Regions from separate parts of the Paenarthrobacter ilicis genome, predicted to be linked through region 1. Evidence: riboswitches for the same ligand, from Rfam matches in the RefSeq annotation. Region 1 holds a riboswitch; each other region holds the start of a gene.

Region 1 (5,879 bases):
TGGCTGAACGGGGTATCGAGGCTGTACCGGCCGCCGTCGTTCCTTATCAACGTACGCAACTCGGCGTTGTCAGGGTTGTTCAGCGACTCGAAGTACTCCACGGTCCAGTGGAACCAGCGCATGCAGAACAAACGCATGGTCAGTCCGTGGGTCACCAGCAACGTGTTCTGCGGATAGTCCGGTTTCTGCCAGTGCCGGTACAGGGTCTCCATGAAAGAGGAGACGCGGTCGTAGACATCCGAGCCGGACTCGCCCTCGCGGAAGCGGTAGAAGAAGTGGCCGTAGAGGTTGCGCAGGTCCTGCTGTGCCTGGATGTCGCCGGCGATCTGGAAGTTGGCCCAGTCCTGTTCGCGCAGCCGGGGCTCTTCAATGACCCGCTGGACCGCGTCCCCCAGGTCCAGGGCTTCCAGCGTTTGGTAGGCACGCAGATAAGGCGAAACGTAGACGCATACCTGTTCGCCATCGAGCTTGCGCCGAAGCTCCCGGCCCGCCACCCGTGCCTGTTCCACACCCAGATCGGTCAGCGGGATCCTGTAGTCCGGGACCCAGTTGTAGATGGACGTGTCGGCGTTGGCGGCAGATTGGCCATGCCTGATCATGAAGATTTTCTCCGGGGAACCCATCCCACCAAGCATAGGGCGGTGTCTCCCGGCAAAGTGGCAGGAACTGCGGGCAAGATAGGAACATGCTCCTCGCTTCCCGTCGCCGGCTGCGCGCCGAAGTACTGATTGTCCTGGGCCTGTCCTTGGGTCAGTCGGCCGTGTACTCCGTGGTCCAACTGTTGGACAAGCTGTCCCGCGCCCCCTTGGCCGAAGGCACATCCACCCTCAACAGGTCCCAGAGCACGCGTGAGTACTTCGACCTCACCTACCAGTTGCTGGACATTGTGTTCGCGCTGGTGCCAGTGGCTTTGGTGTTCTACTTCCTCTCAACGCACGGGACCAGGCGGCCGGAGGAAGCCGGGGGCTCGGCGTTCGCCCGCCTCGGATTCAACGTTGCGCGGCCCGGGAAGGATCTCCTGCACGGCCTGGGATTGGCAGCCATCATCGGGATCCCATCGCTGGGACTGTATGCGGCGGGCCGGGCGTTGGGGATCACCACCGCCATTGTTCCCAGCGGCCTGGACGCCTACTGGTGGACCGTTCCCGTGCTCATCCTGTCTGCCATCCGCCACGGCATTGTGGAGGAAGTCATTGTGGTGGGCTACCTCATGGACCGCTTTGGGAAGTTCGGCTGGAGTACGCCGGTTGCCATTGTGGTGAGCGCCCTCCTGCGGGGGAGTTACCACCTCTATCAGGGCTTCGGGCCGTTCTTGGGCAACGTGGTGATGGGTTTGGTGTTCGCCTGGATCTACACCAGGACCAAACGCGTGATGCCGTTGGTCATTGCGCACGCCATCCTGGATATTGTGGCCTTTGTGGGCTTCAGTTTGTTCGGCAAGGCCATCGGCTTAGGTTAAGCGCAAGGCCCTTAAATGTATCCGGCCGCCATCGATGGGTGACGTCATTGGCACCCGCTGATGGCGGCCGAAGTTTCCGGGCAGGACCGCTCCCGTGAGGGACGATGCCGGGGCGGACAGGGTCAGATGGTGACTGCCCCTGAGGCGGTTTCGAACGTGACCGCCATGATGCCGGGCGTTCCACGCGGAGCAATCCACTGAACAGCTACGTCCTCCAGTGGCTTCTCCACTGGCTCGCCCAACCATTCGGTGACGCGTTCTGCCGAGCCGGCGATGGTGAGGCTGGACATCTTGACTTCACTTTCGTACGCCCTGGACGGGTGCAGGGTGGGGTCGCCCTCCCATTTGAGCAGGTACGGCACCTGGGGATCAGCGATCAGGCCGAGGATGCCAATCTGCTGCCAGACCAACTCGCGGCCGTCCGGGAATTTCCGGTTGCCCGGGACAGCGGCGCGTCCCAGGCGCTCTTCGAAGGGGGCCAGGTCATCCACAGCCACGCACCAGCCCATCCAGCCGCCACCGGCAGCCGAGCGGGCCCTTACTGCCTGGCCAAAAGGTGCTTTGTCTGAAGCGGGGTGGTCCAGGACCTCCACCACTTCAAGGTACTTGTTGTCCGCGAGGGGAATGATCATGTTCCGGGTGCCGAAGCGCGGGTGCACTCCACCCCGGACTGCGTCCACTCCGAGAGCCGCGGAAATTCGTTCGGTAGTGGCCAAAAGGCCATCTCGTTCACAGGCGTAAGAGACGTGATCCATGCGCATGGCTTCATCTTGGCACTTTGTGATTCGGGTCTCAGCTAAGCCATGCCTAACTAACATAGGACATGGCTCGCGGGGTATGGGAGCGTCATGGAATGACGCGTTACGACAGAAAGATACCGGCAGCGTCATAAAGCTGTCCAAGGCCCCGGACGCTTCCTAGACTGGCGACAGCTCACACCACACTGTCATTCACCCTGATTCCGTGCGCCACTAAAAGGAGATTTCCATGTCACAAGGATGGTCATTCGAAACACGCCAGATCCACGCAGGGCAGGCACCGGACGCCGCAACGGGCGCCCGTTCCCTCCCGATCTACCAGACCACGTCATTCGTTTTTCCCAGCGCTGAGAGTGCGGCCAACCGCTTCGCCCTGGCAGAGCTGGCACCCATCTACACGCGGATCGGAAACCCCACCCAGGAGGCCGTGGAGCAGCGGATCGCCAGCTTGGAAGGTGGCCTCGGTGCCCTGCTGTTGAGCTCAGGCCAGGCTGCCGAAACCTTCGCCATCCTGAACATCGCGGAGGCCGGCGATCACATCGTGGCCAGCCCCAGCCTTTACGGCGGAACCTACAACCTGCTGGCACACACCCTGAAGAAGTTCGGGATTTCCGTGACTTTCGTGGAGGATCCGGACAACCTGGATCAGTGGCGCGACGCCGTTCAGCCCAACACCAAGCTCTTCTTCGGCGAGGTCGTCTCCAATCCCCGCCAGGACGTATTGGACATTGAAGGCGTTGCCCGGACCGCCCATGAGGCGGGCGTGCCGCTGATCGTGGACAACACCCTCTCCACGCCGTACCTGATCCGTCCCATCGAGTGGGGTGCGGACATTGTGGTCCACTCCGCCACCAAGTACCTCGGCGGCCACGGCTCGGCAATCGCCGGCGTGATCGTGGATTCCGGAAACTTCGATTTCGGCAAGGACCCGGAGCGCTTCCCCGGGTTCAACACCCCCGATCCCAGCTACAACGGGCTGGTCTACGCCCGGGACCTGGGCAAGGACGGAGCCCTGGGCGCCAACCTCTCCTATGTCCTGAAGGCGCGCGTCCAACTGCTTCGTGACCTCGGCTCCGCGGTTTCGCCGTTCAATGCCTTCCTCATCGCGCAGGGCCTGGAAACACTGAGCCTGCGCGTGGAGAGGCATGTGGAGAACGCCACGAAAGTGGCCGAGTGGCTGGAAGCCCACGACGACGTCGAATCGGTCGCCTATGCGGGCCTGCCGTCCAGCCCGTGGTACGACCGTGGCCGGAAGTATGGCCCCAAGGGCACGGGCGCAATCGTTGCTTTCAATATCAAGGGCGGCGTTGAGGCAGGCAAGCGCTTTGTGGACGGACTGGAATTGCACTCCCACGTAGCCAACATCGGTGACGTCCGCTCCTTGGTCATCCACCCGGCGTCCACCACGCACAGCCAACTGACTGCCGAGCAACAGAACGTGGCCGGCGTCAACCCGGGACTGGTGCGCTTGTCGGTGGGCATTGAGCACGTGGATGACATCCTGGCTGACCTCGAGGCCGGGTTCCGGGCCGCGAAGGGCGCCTGACGCCAGGACGCGCGCACAGGGCACGCCGTCGCGCCCCCGGCAGCACGCCAAGGGCGCCGCCTGATCGACGATAATTCGTCAGGCGGCGCCCCAGAGGGCTGTTCCGTGAACCATGACGCCCCAAACCGTCACACTGGTGTCACATTCTTCGCCAGAACAGTGGTCTTTTTCCTAGACTCTACGTATTAGGTCATGAGTGCCAGCACACAGCCCCGGCTTGCTGGCCGGCAACCCTCCTTCCGCGGCGGGGTGCCCCGGGTGAAGACCTGGCCTGTCGCACGCAAGGCGGCAGGCAAGCGCGAGGTGAGGTTTTAAGGAATGACCATTACTGCTACAGCTCTCCCTACGTCCGGGGAAAAGGACGGAACAGTCAAGTACGCCAGAATAGGTTCCCTGGAGCTGGAGGCCGGCGGCTACCTGCCGGACGTTGTGCTGGGCTACGAGACATGGGGCAGGCTGAATGCTGATGCCTCCAACGCGGTGCTCATCCAGCACGCCCTGACCGGCAGCACGCACGTAGCCCGCGGGGACACGGCCGAGGAAGGCTGGTGGGAACAGCTGGTGGGCCCCGGTGCGACCGTGGACACCGACAGGTTCTTTGTGGTGTCCATCAACATCGTGGGCGGTTGCTACGGAAGTACCGGCCCGTCCACAGAGGCGCCGGACGGCAAGCCCTGGGGGTCCAGGTTCCCCTTGGTCACCCTCCGGGACAGCACCCTGGCCGAGGCGCGGCTGGCCGACGTCCTGGGCATCAACGCCTGGCACGCAGTGCTGGGGGGCTCCATGGGCGGCGCCCGGGCGTTGGAATGGGCAGTCACGCTGCCCGAGCGCGTGAAACGCTGCGGTGTCATCTCCGTGGGTGCCTACAGCACGGCCGAACAGATCGCATTCGCGCAGTCCCAAACGCTCGCCATCCGGCAGGATCCGCATTTCAACAACGGCGACTACTACGGCGGTCCGGCCCCCGAGGACGGTTTGGCCCTGGCCCGCAGGATCGCCCACATCACCTACCGTTCGGCACTGGAACTGGACCTCCGGTTCGGCCGGGACGCCCAGCATCAGGAGACTCCCCTCGCGGCAGCGGTCCTGGCGGAACGTGGCCGCTACCAGGTGGAAAGCTACCTCGACCATCAGGGCACCAAGCTGGTGAAGCGGTTCGACGCCAACAGCTACGTGGCCATCACGGAGGCACTGATGTCCCACGATGTAACGCGCGGCCGCGGAAACCTGGAGGTCGCACTGTCACGTGCCACGGCAGAGTTCTTTGTAGCCGCAGTGGATACGGACAGGCTCTACTTCCCGGCCCAGTCCGAGGAGCTCGCCGCGGCCCTGCCCGGGGACGTTGAGGTTCACCGCATCCAGGCACCGATCGGGCACGACGGCTTCCTGACCGAAATCGGCCAACTCTCAACCCAACTCCGCCAGGCCTTCTTCGCCTGAGGCAGCAGCGGGGCGGCAGTGCTAGCCGCGCATGATCTCCCCGCGCTGGCGCATGTAGTCCTCCATGGCGATCTCGCCGTTGGTGAACTTTGCGTCCAGCTCGGCGAGCCGCCGCGCGCGGAAGCCTTGGGGCTCAGAGCTGCCGGTGGGCAGGGGCTGTGGGGCGTTGGACTGCGCCGGATCGTTCGACGACGGGCCTGACTGCGGGTCCATGCCCGCGGGGCGGCTGGTGGCCGGCCCGGAGGGATACCCCTGGTAATCCTGGGTGGGGAAACCCTGCCCGGGAAAGTTCTGCCCAGGATAGTTCTGCCCAGGATAGTTCTGCCCAGGATAGTTCTGCGGAGGGTAGTTCTGATCCGGGTAGCCCTGCCCCTGGTAGTTCTGCGGAGGGTAACCGGGGTTGGGGTAATTCTGTCCCGGGTAACCCTGTCCCGGGTAACCTTGGCCCTGGTAGCCCTGCCCCTGGTTACCCTGACCCGGCAGGTTCTGCGGGGGATACCCCGGCCCGCGGTACTCGTTGTTCTGGAGGCGACGTGCCCGCGAGCGGTTGTACATGCGGATCCCGAGCGGGATCACCCACGAGCAGACGATGATCCAAAAGATCAGATTGTTCAATGTGGAGGCCTCCTAGGTCTTAGCCCAGCTTAGCCCGACGGCCCCAGCCATGCCCGATGGC
Region 2 (5,879 bases), 2.1 Mb from region 1:
ATGGAGCAAGGTAAACAGAACCTCAGTCTCCGGATGATCGAGCGCCTCGAGGGGATCTTCGGGCGCTCCATCGTGAAGGTGGGCAAGCCTCAGATGACCCATCTCCGGGTTGAAGGCGGACGCACTCTCTCCGGCGAAGTGGATGTCAACAGCAGCAAAAACGCGGGTGTGGCGCTCCTGTGCGCCAGCCTCATCAACCGAGGTACCACCACGCTGCGCCGCCTGGCGCGCATTGAAGAAGTCAACAGGATCGTGGAGGTCCTCACGTCCATCGGCGTGGAGTGCACCTGGCTGAACGGCAGCGATCTCCGCATCCGGCGGCCCGAGGTCCTGGACCTCGAATCCATGGACGTGGACGCCGCCCGCCGTACCCGCAGCGTCATCATGCTCCTGGGCCCTCTTCTGGACGAGACCAGCGAGTACCTGCTTCCGTACGCCGGTGGCTGCGATCTGGGTACCCGCACCGTGGAGCCGCACATGCAGGCACTGCGCGAGTTCGGCTTGTCCGTGGAAGCCAAGTCAGGCTTCTACTCCGTGGAAGCACCGCCGGCAGACGCGGACCACCGTTCCTTCGTCCTGACAGAACGCGGGGACACTGTCACGGAAAACGCCATCATGGCGGCCGCGCACCGCAAGGGCACCACCGTGATCCGCAACGCCAGCCCCAATTACATGGTCCAGGATCTCTGCTTCTACCTGCAGGGCCTGGGTGTGGAGATCGCCGGAGTCGGCACCACCACGCTGAAGATCACCGGACGGCCGGCGATTGACGTGGACATCGAGTACTTCCCGTCCGAGGACCCCATCGAGGCCATGAGCCTTATTACCGCCGGCATTGTCACCAATTCCGAGGTAACCATCCGCCGGGTGCCCATAGAGTTCATGGAAATCGAGCTCGCCACCCTGGAGCAGATGGGCCAGAAAATGGAGATCTCCGGCGAGTACATGGCCCGCAACGGGCGGACCCGGTTGGTGGACGTGACCACCAAGCCCTCCGAGCTCAAGGCACCGCAGGATAAGATCCACCCGATGCCTTTCCCCGGGCTGAACATCGACAACTTGCCCTTCTTCGCTGTGATCGCTGGCAACGCCGAAGGCCAAACCATGATCCACGATTGGGTCTACGAAAACAGGGCCATCTACCTGACGGAGCTCAACAAGCTGGGCGCACAGGTTCAGTTGCTGGACCCGCACCGCATCTACGTGAACGGGCCCACCAAGTGGCGTGCTGCGGAGATCGGCTGCCCGCCAGCCCTCCGCCCTGCCGCCTGCCTTCTCCTGGCCATGCTCGCCGCACGCGGTACCTCCGAGCTGCGCAACATCTACGTGATCGAGCGCGGCTACGAGGACCTGGCCGAGCGGTTGAACACCATCGGTGCCAAGATCGAGTACTTCCAGGACTAAGCTCCAGCCCTTTTTGCTGGATCATCGGCCTACGCACGTGGTGGAACCCCGGAACTCCGGACTCTCCTCTTGCTGCCCTGGCCGATGATCCAGCAGAAATTCGTTCAAGCCCGCGCCTGCGGTTTTCCTCGCGCCAAGAGCCTGCGGATCTGGGCCATGACCTCGTCCGGAGAATTCCAGATCTCTTCCGGGGCAAAGGCCAATGTTTGGAATCCCAGGGCCTGCGCGGCGTTCAATCTGCCCATGTCCTTTCTCCACGCAGCCCTTGAGCTGTGAAACTTATAGCCGTTGACCTCCACGATCAACCAGTCGTCCACCAGCGTGTCCACCCGGCCCACGCCTGGGATGCGGACTTGGCGTTTGAAGGAAAGTCCCTCCGCTTCGAACAGTATTCGGGCGCTGATTTCCGGGACGGATTCGGACAGGCCATCGGCCATGCGCAACCTCCTCCTCGCATTTCCGAAGTAGTTGGCTGTCAGCTCACTTTCAAGGACGTCCCGGGCAACTCCGCACTTTTTCATCGCCGACTCTGCCATTGCAATGGCATCGACGTCGGACAGGCAAGTCAAGGCATGGATGACAGTGTCTTCCAAGGAGGCGACGGGCAAGAGTCCCTCCGAACCCAGCCGCAGGCCACCATGCCGTATGAATCCACCGCCGCGGTTATGCCTTGTTGCCAAGTGGAGACGTGTTGGCTGGTCTTTGAGCCAGAGCCCATAGCGGACGGCCGCACTGGCGCACGTGAGGTATCCGTTGTGCACAAGAGCAGAGAGATACTCCTTATCCGCGGAAGGTAATGCCCAGATGCCGTGCCGGGGTTGGTACGCTCCGTCCATCTTCCGGAGTTCCGCTGGTCCGTAACCGTGTCCTCTAAGGAGACTGACTTTTGCCACTCCACCCACTGAAACCAAGAATTCGTGTGCGTCCATAGGGACAGCCAGCCACGGCGCGAGACTGTTGGGACCGGGGAGCCTGTCTTATGTGGATAAGGTCATGGCAATTTCTGCTGAATCATCGAATTCCCCACTTGGTGAAACCCTGGAAGCCCGTGCTTCCGCCCCACTGTCCTAGGCGATGATCCAGCAGAAAGTGCCGCGTTGGCCTACCGATGCCCGGCGAACCACACCATCGTGGCGGCCCTACACCTGTTTGAGGGCTTTTTCCAGGTCCAGAATCAGGTCCTCAACGTCCTCAAGGCCCACGGACAACCGCACCACGCCATCGCTCAGCCCAATTGCTGCGCGACCCTCCGGGCCCATGGCGCGGTGGGTGGTGGTGGCCGGGTGGGTGATGAGCGACTTGGAGTCACCCAGGTTGTTGGAAATGTCGATGACCCCCAGGCCGTCCAGCAAAGCGAAGGCGGCTTCTTTTGCGGAACGCCCGGAGGACGGGGACAACTCGAAGGTCAGCACTGTTCCGCCGGCCTTCATCTGCTGTGCCGCGAGCTCATATTGCGGGTGGGACTTCAACAGCGGGTACTTGACCCAGCTGATGGCGGGCTGCTGCTCCAGCCATTCCGCGATCTTCAAGGCGGAGGCCGAGCTGTGGCCCACACGCAGGCCCATGGTCTCCAGGCCCTTGGTCAGCACCCATGCGTTGAAGGCGGACAGTGCGGGGCCGGTGTGCCGCATGAGCTGCTTCACGGGCCCATCGATGAATTCCTTGGTACCCAGGATTGCGCCACCCAGGACGCGTCCCTGGCCATCAATGTGCTTGGTCCCCGAGTACACAATCACGTCAGCGCCCAGGTCGCCACAACGCTGCAACAGCGGCGTGGCAAACACGTTGTCCACCACCACGGTGGCTCCGGCAGCATGGGCCAACGCGCTGACCGCTTCAACATCCACGATTTCCTGCATGGGGTTTGACGGCGATTCGAAGAACACCGCAGTGGTGGGCTCAGCCAGGGCTTCGCGCCACTGGTCCAGGTCCGGGCCATCAACAAACACCGTTTCCACGCCCCAGCGCGGCAGGATTTCGTTCAGGATCACAAAGCAGGAGCCAAACAGTGACCGGGCGGCCACCACACGGTCGCCTGCTGCCAACAGGGCACCCAATGCGGTGAAGACCGCGGACATGCCCGACGCGGTCGCAAAGCAAGCTTCGGTGCCTTCCAGCAGTCGGAGGCGCTCCTGGAAGGTGGCCACCGACGGGTTGCCGTATCGGGAGTAGACGAATCGTTCGTCCTCGCCCGTAAAAGCGCGCTCGGCTGCTGCCGCGGATTCGTAAACGAAGCCGGAGTTCAGGAAGACGGCCTCGGACGTTTCCTGGAAATTGGTACGGTCAAGTCCACCGCGTACGGCCTGGGTGTCGGGGCTCCAGCCGGCGGCGTCGGGATTGAAAGTCATTTAGTTGGTCCCCAGGTTCGTCGGCAGGCCGCGGTTTTTCCAACCATTGACAGTGCGCTCGCCATAGCGGTCCGGCTCACCTTCAAAGCCTTCAAGAACGTTGTAGGCGGTGAAGCCGGCCTGCGTTGCTGCCGTGGCGGCGGAGATTGACCGCTGCCCTGAACGGCAAAGGAACACCAGTTCGACGCCGTCACCCTCCGGAGCCTGCTGCTGCAGGTCCTCGATGAAGCTGGGGTTGGGGATTCCTCCGGCGAGGTTCCACTGGATGAACAGGGGATCGTTCTCCGTTGCCTTGGTGTCCGGGATGCCGATGTGGGCCCATTCGGCTTCGGTGCGGACGTCCACCAAAATGGCGCCCTCCTCAAGCTTGGCCCACGCATCCTGCGGGTTCAGGTCACCTGCGTAGCTCATGCGTGTCCCTCGAATGCTTCGTCGTCGCCTTCCAATTCGTCGACGGCGGTTGCCACCGCGGCGTCGGCACTCGCGATGGCGGCGGGCAGCACAACGGCTTGGGCAACAATGACCTGGGCACCGTTGAACGTTGCTGCCGGGCTGCCATGGAGGACGTAGCCTTCAGCCAGGGCCGCGCTGATGCGCTCGCAGAATTCGCGGTTATCCGGGCCCGTTATCAGGCGGTAGGAAAGTTTTTCTTCAGTGGGTTCAGGCATAGCTGGTGCTCCTCAGTCACGCTTGCAGTTCGAATTTGTCCGATACGCCGAGTAGTCACCTGAGGCACCCCGCCGGAGAGAGGGTTGCCGACCAGCAAGTCAGGGCTTCGCGCTGGTACTCATTACTCAAGAAAAACGTAGCATTTCGCAGCGCTTGGGCGCACTTGGAGGCAGAATCACCACCGTCATGTTGCGTAACCGGCAATGCCTTGGGCTGGGTCCTTTTGTGACCTCCCGGGAGCATAATTGACGCAGTACGTCCCCCTGTAACTTCGCAAGAAATCAGGTCGCGGTGAACGGACAGAGCAGTTCTACACTCGAGCCCATGCTGCATTTTGGATGGTTTGTAGGCCACGGATTTGGCGTCCAGGGCTGGGGAACTCCGGGCTACAGCCTGGGCTATGACTGGAAGAAGCCAGCCCTGTACCAGGAGGCGGTGCGCGCGTTCGAGCGATCCGGCCTGGACCTGTTCATCATTGAGGATTCGCTGACTGTTCCGGACACCTACGGGGGCACGGCCGAGGTTTCCCTGGCCCACGCATCCTTCGCGCCCAAGCACGATCCTTTGGCGTTGGTTCCGTACCTGCTCTCAGCCACCCAGCACCTGGGCATTGTTCCCACCGTCAGTGCTTCCTTCTACCCGCCGTTTACTGCTGCACGGCTGCTGGCCACCCTGCAGCACTTCTCCGACGGCCAGTTGGGCTGGAACGTGGTGACCTCCGGCAGCGACCTCGCCGCGCAAAACTACGGGTTGGACCAGCAGATCGAGCACGACCTACGGTACGAAAAGGCTGAGGAATTCGTGGACGTGGTCAGGCAGCTGTGGCGTAGCTGGGAACCTGACGCGATCCGTGAGGACAGCTCCGCCGGCGTCTTCGCCGATCACAACAAAGTGCATCCCATCCATCACACCGGTGATTTCTTCTCCGTCCGGGGCCCGCTGAACACTGCACCCCTGCCCGAGGAGCCCGTGCTGGTTCAAGCCGGCGCCTCTCCCCGCGGCAAGGCTTTCGCAGGTGGGCACGCGGACGTGGCCATCGCCTTGGCCCGCGGTGTGGACGGCATGAAGGCCTACCGTGATTCGATCCGTACCGAGGCCACCAAGGCAGGAAGGGATCCCGACGCCGTCAAGGTACTTTTTGTTCTGAAGCCCACCGTGGTGGGAACCACCGCTGAAGCCCGGGAACTCCGTGCCCAGCGGCGGGAACTGACCCAGCGCGACATCGACAGCCAGCTGAATTCCATCTCCTATCTTTCGGTGATCGACTTCAAGCAATTCGACCTGGACGCTCCGTTGCCGGAATTGAGCACCAACAGCAATCAAGGCACGCTGGAGCACTTCGCCAAGGCGGCTCCTCCCGGGTCCACGCTCCGGCAGATCCTCCAGGCCCGCAGCGGCGGCGCTGGCGATTCGATCATTGGCACCGCGGAGGAGATTGCCGATTATCTGGAAGAAACG
Region 3 (5,879 bases), 1.2 Mb from region 1:
CACTTGGTGATCGATGCCAGTGCGTCATCCCAGTTCGTCTCCGCACTGCTTCTGGTGGGCGCGCGCTTCACCGAGGGACTGCACCTGGAGCACGTAGGCAAGCCCGTTCCCAGCCTGGACCACATCAGCATGACGGTGGCTGTTTTGCGCAGCGTGGGCGTTCAGGTGGACGATTCCGTGCCCAACCACTGGAGGGTTTCGCCCGGTCCCATCAAAGCCTTCGACCAGCGGATTGAACAGGATCTTTCCAATGCGGGCCCGTTCCTGGCGGCCGCGCTGGCAACGCGCGGAACCGTCCGGATTCCCAACTGGCCCACGGGCACAACACAAGTGGGCGACCTTTGGCGCTCCATCCTGGCCCAGATGGGTGCCACGGTTTCCTTGGACAACGGAACCCTGACCGTCACGGGCGGCCCCACTATCAACGGCGCGGATTTTGACGAGACGTCGGAACTGGCCCCCACAGTGGCGGCGCTCTGCGCCCTGGCAACCAGTCCGTCGCGCTTGACCGGCATCGCCCACCTCAGGGGCCACGAAACTGACCGCCTCGCCGCCCTGGTGGCTGAGATCAACCGCTTGGGAGGGGATGCGGAAGAGACTGCTGATGGCTTGATCATCCGTCCTGCCGCACTCCATGCCGGGGTGGTGCACAGCTACGCTGATCATCGGATGGCCACCGCCGGAGCAATTCTGGGCCTTGCCGTGGAAGGCGTAGAGGTTGAGGACATCGCCACCACGTCCAAGACCATGCCCGCTTTCCCGGAGATGTGGATGAGGATGCTCCAGTCCACGGGCGAGGAAGAGGCCGGCAAGTAGTCATGGGTCGCGATGCACGTTCCTGGGACGAGTCCGATGTCCGGATCAGGCCCAACAAAAAAGGTTCCAGGCCACGCACCAAGGACCGCCCCAGCCACGATGATGCCGTCATAGGCAGGATCATCACAGTGGACCGTGGGCGGTACAGGGCCGTGGTTGACGAGGACACATCCGACGAGCGGGTCATCATCGCCGCCCGCGCCCGTGAGCTGCGCCGGAATCCGGTGGTTCCCGGAGATTTTGTAGCCCTGGTGGGCGACGTATCCGGCTCCGCAGACACGCTGGCCCGGTTGGTGCGGGTGGAGGAACGTCGCACGCTGCTGCGCCGAAGCGCTGACGATACCGATCCGATCGAACGCGTTGTGGTTGCCAATGCCGATCAACTGGTCATTGTGGTGGCCGCAGCCAACCCTGAACCACGGACGGGATTCATTGACCGGGCCCTGGTGGCAGCCTACGACGCCGGGATTGAACCACTGCTTCTCATCACCAAGGCGGACGTCAAGGACCCCACCGAGTTGCTGGCCAACTACCTGAGCCTGGACTTCCCCGTCATCATCAGCCGGACAGCGAATTCAGAGGCCGGCGGTATTGATGCCCGATCGGACGACGGACTTTCCGCACGATTGGACAGGGACGCCGTGGGCCAGCTTCGCTCACACCTGGGCGGCAAGGTAACGGTCATGCTGGGACACTCCGGCGTGGGCAAATCCACCATGGTCAACGCCCTGACCGGCGCTGAGAGGGCAACCGGAGGCGTCAATGCCGTCACGGGGCGTGGCCGGCACACATCGTCCTCAGCCTTGGCGTTGAAGTTGGCTGATGCTCCCTCCGGAAGCTGGATCATTGACACGCCGGGCATCAGGTCCTTCGGCCTGGCACATGTGGACCCGGACAGGATCCTGCATTCCTTCCCCGATCTGGAGCCTGGCACCGAGACCTGCGAACGCGGATGCAAGCACGACGCCACGGCCATCAATTGCGGCTTGGACTCCTGGGTGGCCGATGGTCATGCGGGCCCCTCAGGTCCGGCCCGGCTGGCGTCCCTCCGCCGCCTGCTCGGAGCCGATCCGCGCCTGGAAGCCAAGGAAGCCAAGGAACTCGGCACCGTCAACTGATGGTTACGGGCCGCACCTCCCCCTGATCCTTGCGTTTCAGGATAGTTTGGTGGCATGACCCAACCCGTTTCCACCTACAACGATGACTTGCGCCTGGCCCACGTCCTGGCCGATTCCGTCGATGCGCAGACCATGGATCGCTTCAAGGCGCTGGATCTGAAGATCGAGACCAAGCCGGACCTGACCCCGGTCACCGACGCTGACAAGGCGGCAGAGGAAGCAATCCGCGGGCAACTGTCCCGCTCCCGTCCCCGTGATGCCGTCCTCGGTGAGGAGTTCGGCAGCAGCGGCCACGGTTCGCGCCGCTGGATCATCGATCCCATAGATGGAACCAAGAACTTTGTGCGCGGCGTGCCGGTATGGGCAACCCTGATCGCACTGGTGGACGAAGGCGAGCCGGTTGTGGGAGTCGTCAGCGCTCCGGCCCTGGGTAAACGTTGGTGGGCCGCCAAGGACATGGGCGCCTATATGGGGCGCTCCCTGGCCTCGGCCACCCGGCTCAGGGTCTCGAATGTGTCCTCCCTGGCGGATGCCTCCATGTCATATTCGAGCCTGTCCGGATGGAAGGAACGCGGCAACCTCGATGAGTTCATAGGGCTCACAGAGGATATCTGGCGTACACGTGCCTACGGCGATTTCTGGTCATACTGCCTGGTTGCGGAGGGAGCAGTCGACATCGCCTGCGAGCCCGAGCTCAACCTCTACGACATGGCGGCGCTGGTTCCCATCGTCACGGAGGCCGGAGGACGCTTCACGTCCCTGGAAGGCGAAGACGGACCCTTCGGGGGCAACGCACTTGCCACGAACTCGATTCTCCACTCAGAGGTCCTCAAGCGGCTCAATCCGGCAGTGGATGACCTCCTCTAAGAGAACCCGGCTTTGGAACCATTACTGAATATTCGACGGCGGTTGGGCCCTTTTCGGCCCTGCCGCCGTTCGTTTATTCGCCAGATCCTTCACATCAGGCCCAACGTAACAATGGGCTTAACATTTACCCCCGGCTTTTGACAGCTCCCGGGAGTGCCCTAATCTTTTTTACAGGTCACGAGTGCCAGCGCTAAACCCCGGTTTGCTGGCCGGCAACCCTCCATTCGCGGTGGGGTGCCCCGGGTGACGACCCGGCCGGTCCGGAACGGATGCGGCAAGCGCGGATTCCCCTTGCGGGCGTCCCTCTTGAATGAGGTCTGATGAGTACTGCCACGATTAAATCCCCGATCCCTTCCGCTGCTGCATTCACCACTGCTGCTGCGCGCCCACTGGCGGCCGTCACAGGCGCCGAGTTGCAGGCGCCACTGATCCAGGGTGGACACGTCCGGTACGCAAACCTGGACTATGGAGCCTCGGCTCCGGCGCTGACCATCGTGTCGGCTTACCTCAACGAGGTCCTCCCCTACTACGCAAGCGTCCACCGTGGTGCTGGATTTGCGTCGCAGATCAGTACATCCGTCTACGAGAACTCCAGGAACATCGTGCGCGAGTTCGTGGGCGGCCGCGCTGATGACGTAGTGATCTTCACCCGCAACACCACTGACTCGTTGAACCTGCTGGCAGGATGCCTCCCCCTGGTGGACGGCGAACCTGCAGGCGACGTCCTCTACCTCGACATTGAGCACCACGCCAACCTTCTCCCCTGGCAGGCTGTGCCCCACAGGAGCGTCGTGGCAGCCAAGACGCTGAAGGAGACGGTAGCCAACCTCCGGGCCGAGCTGGCCCAGGGCGGCGTGAGCCTGCTGGCCGTTACGGGAGCGTCGAACGTCACCGGCGAAATTCTGCCCATCGCGGAGTTGGCCGCCCTGGCGCATCAATACGGCGCCCGGATTGTGGTGGATGCGGCACAGTTGGCGCCACACCGTCGCATCAACATCGCGCAGGCAGACGTGGATTATGTGGTGTTCTCCGGCCACAAGCTGTACGCACCCTTTGGCGCCGGAGTCGTAGTGGGCCGTCCTGACTGGCTCGACGCCGGAACACCCCACTTGGCCGGCGGCGGGGCAGTACGTGAGGCCCGCTTGGATTCGGTGAGCTGGGCCACCGGTCCCGCCCGCCACGAGGGTGGTTCGCCGAACGTTCTTGGCGCAGCAACCCTGGCCCGTGCAACGCAAGTCCTGGCCGCTCTGGACGAAGGAGCATGGCACGCCCACGAAGCCGCCATCCGCAGCTACCTGGTAGCCGGACTGGAAGCCCTGGACGGCGTCACGGTGCACCAGATCTTCAGCGACTCTACGGACACCATTGGCGTTGTTAATTTCTCGGTGGAGGGATTCGACGCCGGTTTGGTGGCCGCTTATCTGGCAGCGGAACATGGAGTGGGCCTTCGCGACGGCCGCTTCTGCGCCCACCCCCTGCTCAAGCGGCTGGGTTTGCCCTCGGGCTCGCTCCGCGCCAGCTTCGGCGTGGGTTCACGGCTGGAGGATGCCTCCAGGCTTCTGGCCGGCATCGAAGCCCTGACAGTGGACGGCCTCGGCTGGGATTACGTGGTGGATGAGGGCCGCTGGGTTCCTGCCAATGATCACCGCAGCTACCCGGACTGGGCACCGAACACTCCGGGAACCGCTGGCGCCGCTCCCTGCACCATCGACTAGGCGCGGGCGATTAAGCTCGGGCGATCAAGCACGTGCGACCAAGCGTGTGCGACCAAGCACGTGCGACCCGGGGTGGAACGGCCGGCACTGCGGTAAATTCGTAGGGTTTGCTTTTACACCCTGCGAAGGAGATCCGCGTGGCCAGCAGTTCACCGAAGGCACCGAAGGGCGTCGGGTCAGTACCCGGCCCGGCTGGGCCCAAGGGCCCGAAGTTGCAGGCTGGCCGCAGGCACGAACTCGGCCGGAGCTTCCAGGATGGCGGCGAGCACTACGACCGTGTCCGGCCGGGGTACCCGGCAGACTCCGTTGACTGGTTGCTCCCTGCCCGGGCCTCATCGGCAGCCGACATCGGCGCCGGCACCGGAAAGTTTACCGCCCTTCTTGTTGAACGCGGATTGACCGTAGCCGCGGTGGACCCTTCGCGGGACATGCTGGAGCAACTGCGCTCGGCGTACCCCGAGGTGGACGCCCGCGAGGGCACGGCCGAGGCAACTGGCCTGACGGACTCAACATTCGACGTCGTCAGCGTTGCCCAAGCCTGGCATTGGTGCGATCCGCTGGCTGCAAGCACTGAACTCTCACGCATCCTGTCCCCTGAAGGTGTCCTGGGGTTGATCTGGAACCAGCTGGACACCTCAATTCCCTGGGTGCACCGGTTGTCCCGGATCATGCACGCCGGTGATGTCCACAAACCTGGCTTCAGGCCGGTTACAGGCCCGGAATTCACCGATCTGGAAAGCCACCATACGCGCTGGGAGGACCGCCTGACACCAGAAGCCATCATGGAACTCACCAAATCACGCAGCTACTACCTCCGCGCGGATCAGGCTACACGCCAGAAGGTGCTGGGAAACCTGGAATGGTACCTGTACGAACACCTGAGACACGCTCCCGGGGACACCGTTCCTTTGCCCTATTTGACGCAAACCTGGCGGGCCCGCAAAGTGGTTCGGACGGCCCCACGGTAGGCTGGTGACGTGAAGACCAGTACGCCCTCCTCCTCGATAGAGGACTACGTCAAGGTCATCTACTCCTTCACGGAGTGGCAGGACAAGCCCATCACCTCCTCCCAGCTTGCCCAGCGGCTGGGTGTAGCGAACTCCTCGGTTTCGGAGATGGTCCGTAAGCTCAAGGACCAAGGCTTGGTCAACCACCAGCCCTACAGCGCCATCCGGCTGACGGAATCAGGGCGGCAGCTTGCCCTCGCCATGGTGCGACGGCACAGGCTCCTGGAAACCTACCTGGTGGAGGAACTCGGATACAGCTGGGACGAGGTCCACGATGAAGCCGAGATGCTGGAGCATGCTGTGTCGGACACCTTCATCGAACGGATGTCTGCCAAGCTCGGCCATCCACTGCGCGA

What was found. A riboswitch is a leader RNA that binds a small molecule or an ion and turns the genes downstream of it on or off. The one in region 1 is predicted to bind S-adenosylmethionine.
Region 2: another riboswitch for S-adenosylmethionine. It lies ahead of JOE60_RS15990 (DUF1737 domain-containing protein); the one in region 1 lies ahead of metX (homoserine O-acetyltransferase MetX).
Region 3: another riboswitch for S-adenosylmethionine. It lies ahead of JOE60_RS11640 (aminotransferase class V-fold PLP-dependent enzyme); the one in region 1 lies ahead of metX (homoserine O-acetyltransferase MetX).

The regions. Positions count from the first base shown of each region.
Region 1 covers NZ_JAFBCD010000001.1:1,389,492-1,395,370, forward strand. Annotated here, with positions in the region: gene JOE60_RS06345 (histidine phosphatase family protein) at 1-623, opposite strand, end outside; gene JOE60_RS06350 (CPBP family intramembrane glutamic endopeptidase) at 686-1,459, shown strand; gene JOE60_RS06355 (VOC family protein) at 1,582-2,220, opposite strand; gene JOE60_RS06360 (bifunctional o-acetylhomoserine/o-acetylserine sulfhydrylase) at 2,447-3,763, shown strand; SAM riboswitch class IV at 3,952-4,068, shown strand; gene metX (homoserine O-acetyltransferase MetX) at 4,082-5,203, shown strand; gene JOE60_RS06370 (hypothetical protein) at 5,225-5,818, opposite strand.
Region 2 covers NZ_JAFBCD010000001.1:3,499,902-3,505,780, reverse strand. Annotated here, with positions in the region: gene JOE60_RS16010 (UDP-N-acetylglucosamine 1-carboxyvinyltransferase) at 1-1,404, shown strand, start outside; gene JOE60_RS16005 (endonuclease domain-containing protein) at 1,509-2,333, opposite strand; gene JOE60_RS16000 (O-succinylhomoserine sulfhydrylase) at 2,544-3,752, opposite strand; gene JOE60_RS15995 (rhodanese-like domain-containing protein) at 3,753-4,163, opposite strand; gene JOE60_RS15990 (DUF1737 domain-containing protein) at 4,160-4,420, opposite strand; SAM riboswitch class IV at 4,434-4,547, opposite strand; gene JOE60_RS15985 (NtaA/DmoA family FMN-dependent monooxygenase) at 4,713-5,879, shown strand, end outside.
Region 3 covers NZ_JAFBCD010000001.1:2,545,702-2,551,580, forward strand. Annotated here, with positions in the region: gene aroA (3-phosphoshikimate 1-carboxyvinyltransferase) at 1-816, shown strand, start outside; gene rsgA (ribosome small subunit-dependent GTPase A) at 819-1,934, shown strand; gene hisN (histidinol-phosphatase) at 1,989-2,801, shown strand; SAM riboswitch class IV at 2,975-3,088, shown strand; gene JOE60_RS11640 (aminotransferase class V-fold PLP-dependent enzyme) at 3,122-4,516, shown strand; gene JOE60_RS11645 (class I SAM-dependent methyltransferase) at 4,654-5,484, shown strand; gene JOE60_RS11650 (metal-dependent transcriptional regulator) at 5,494-5,879, shown strand, end outside.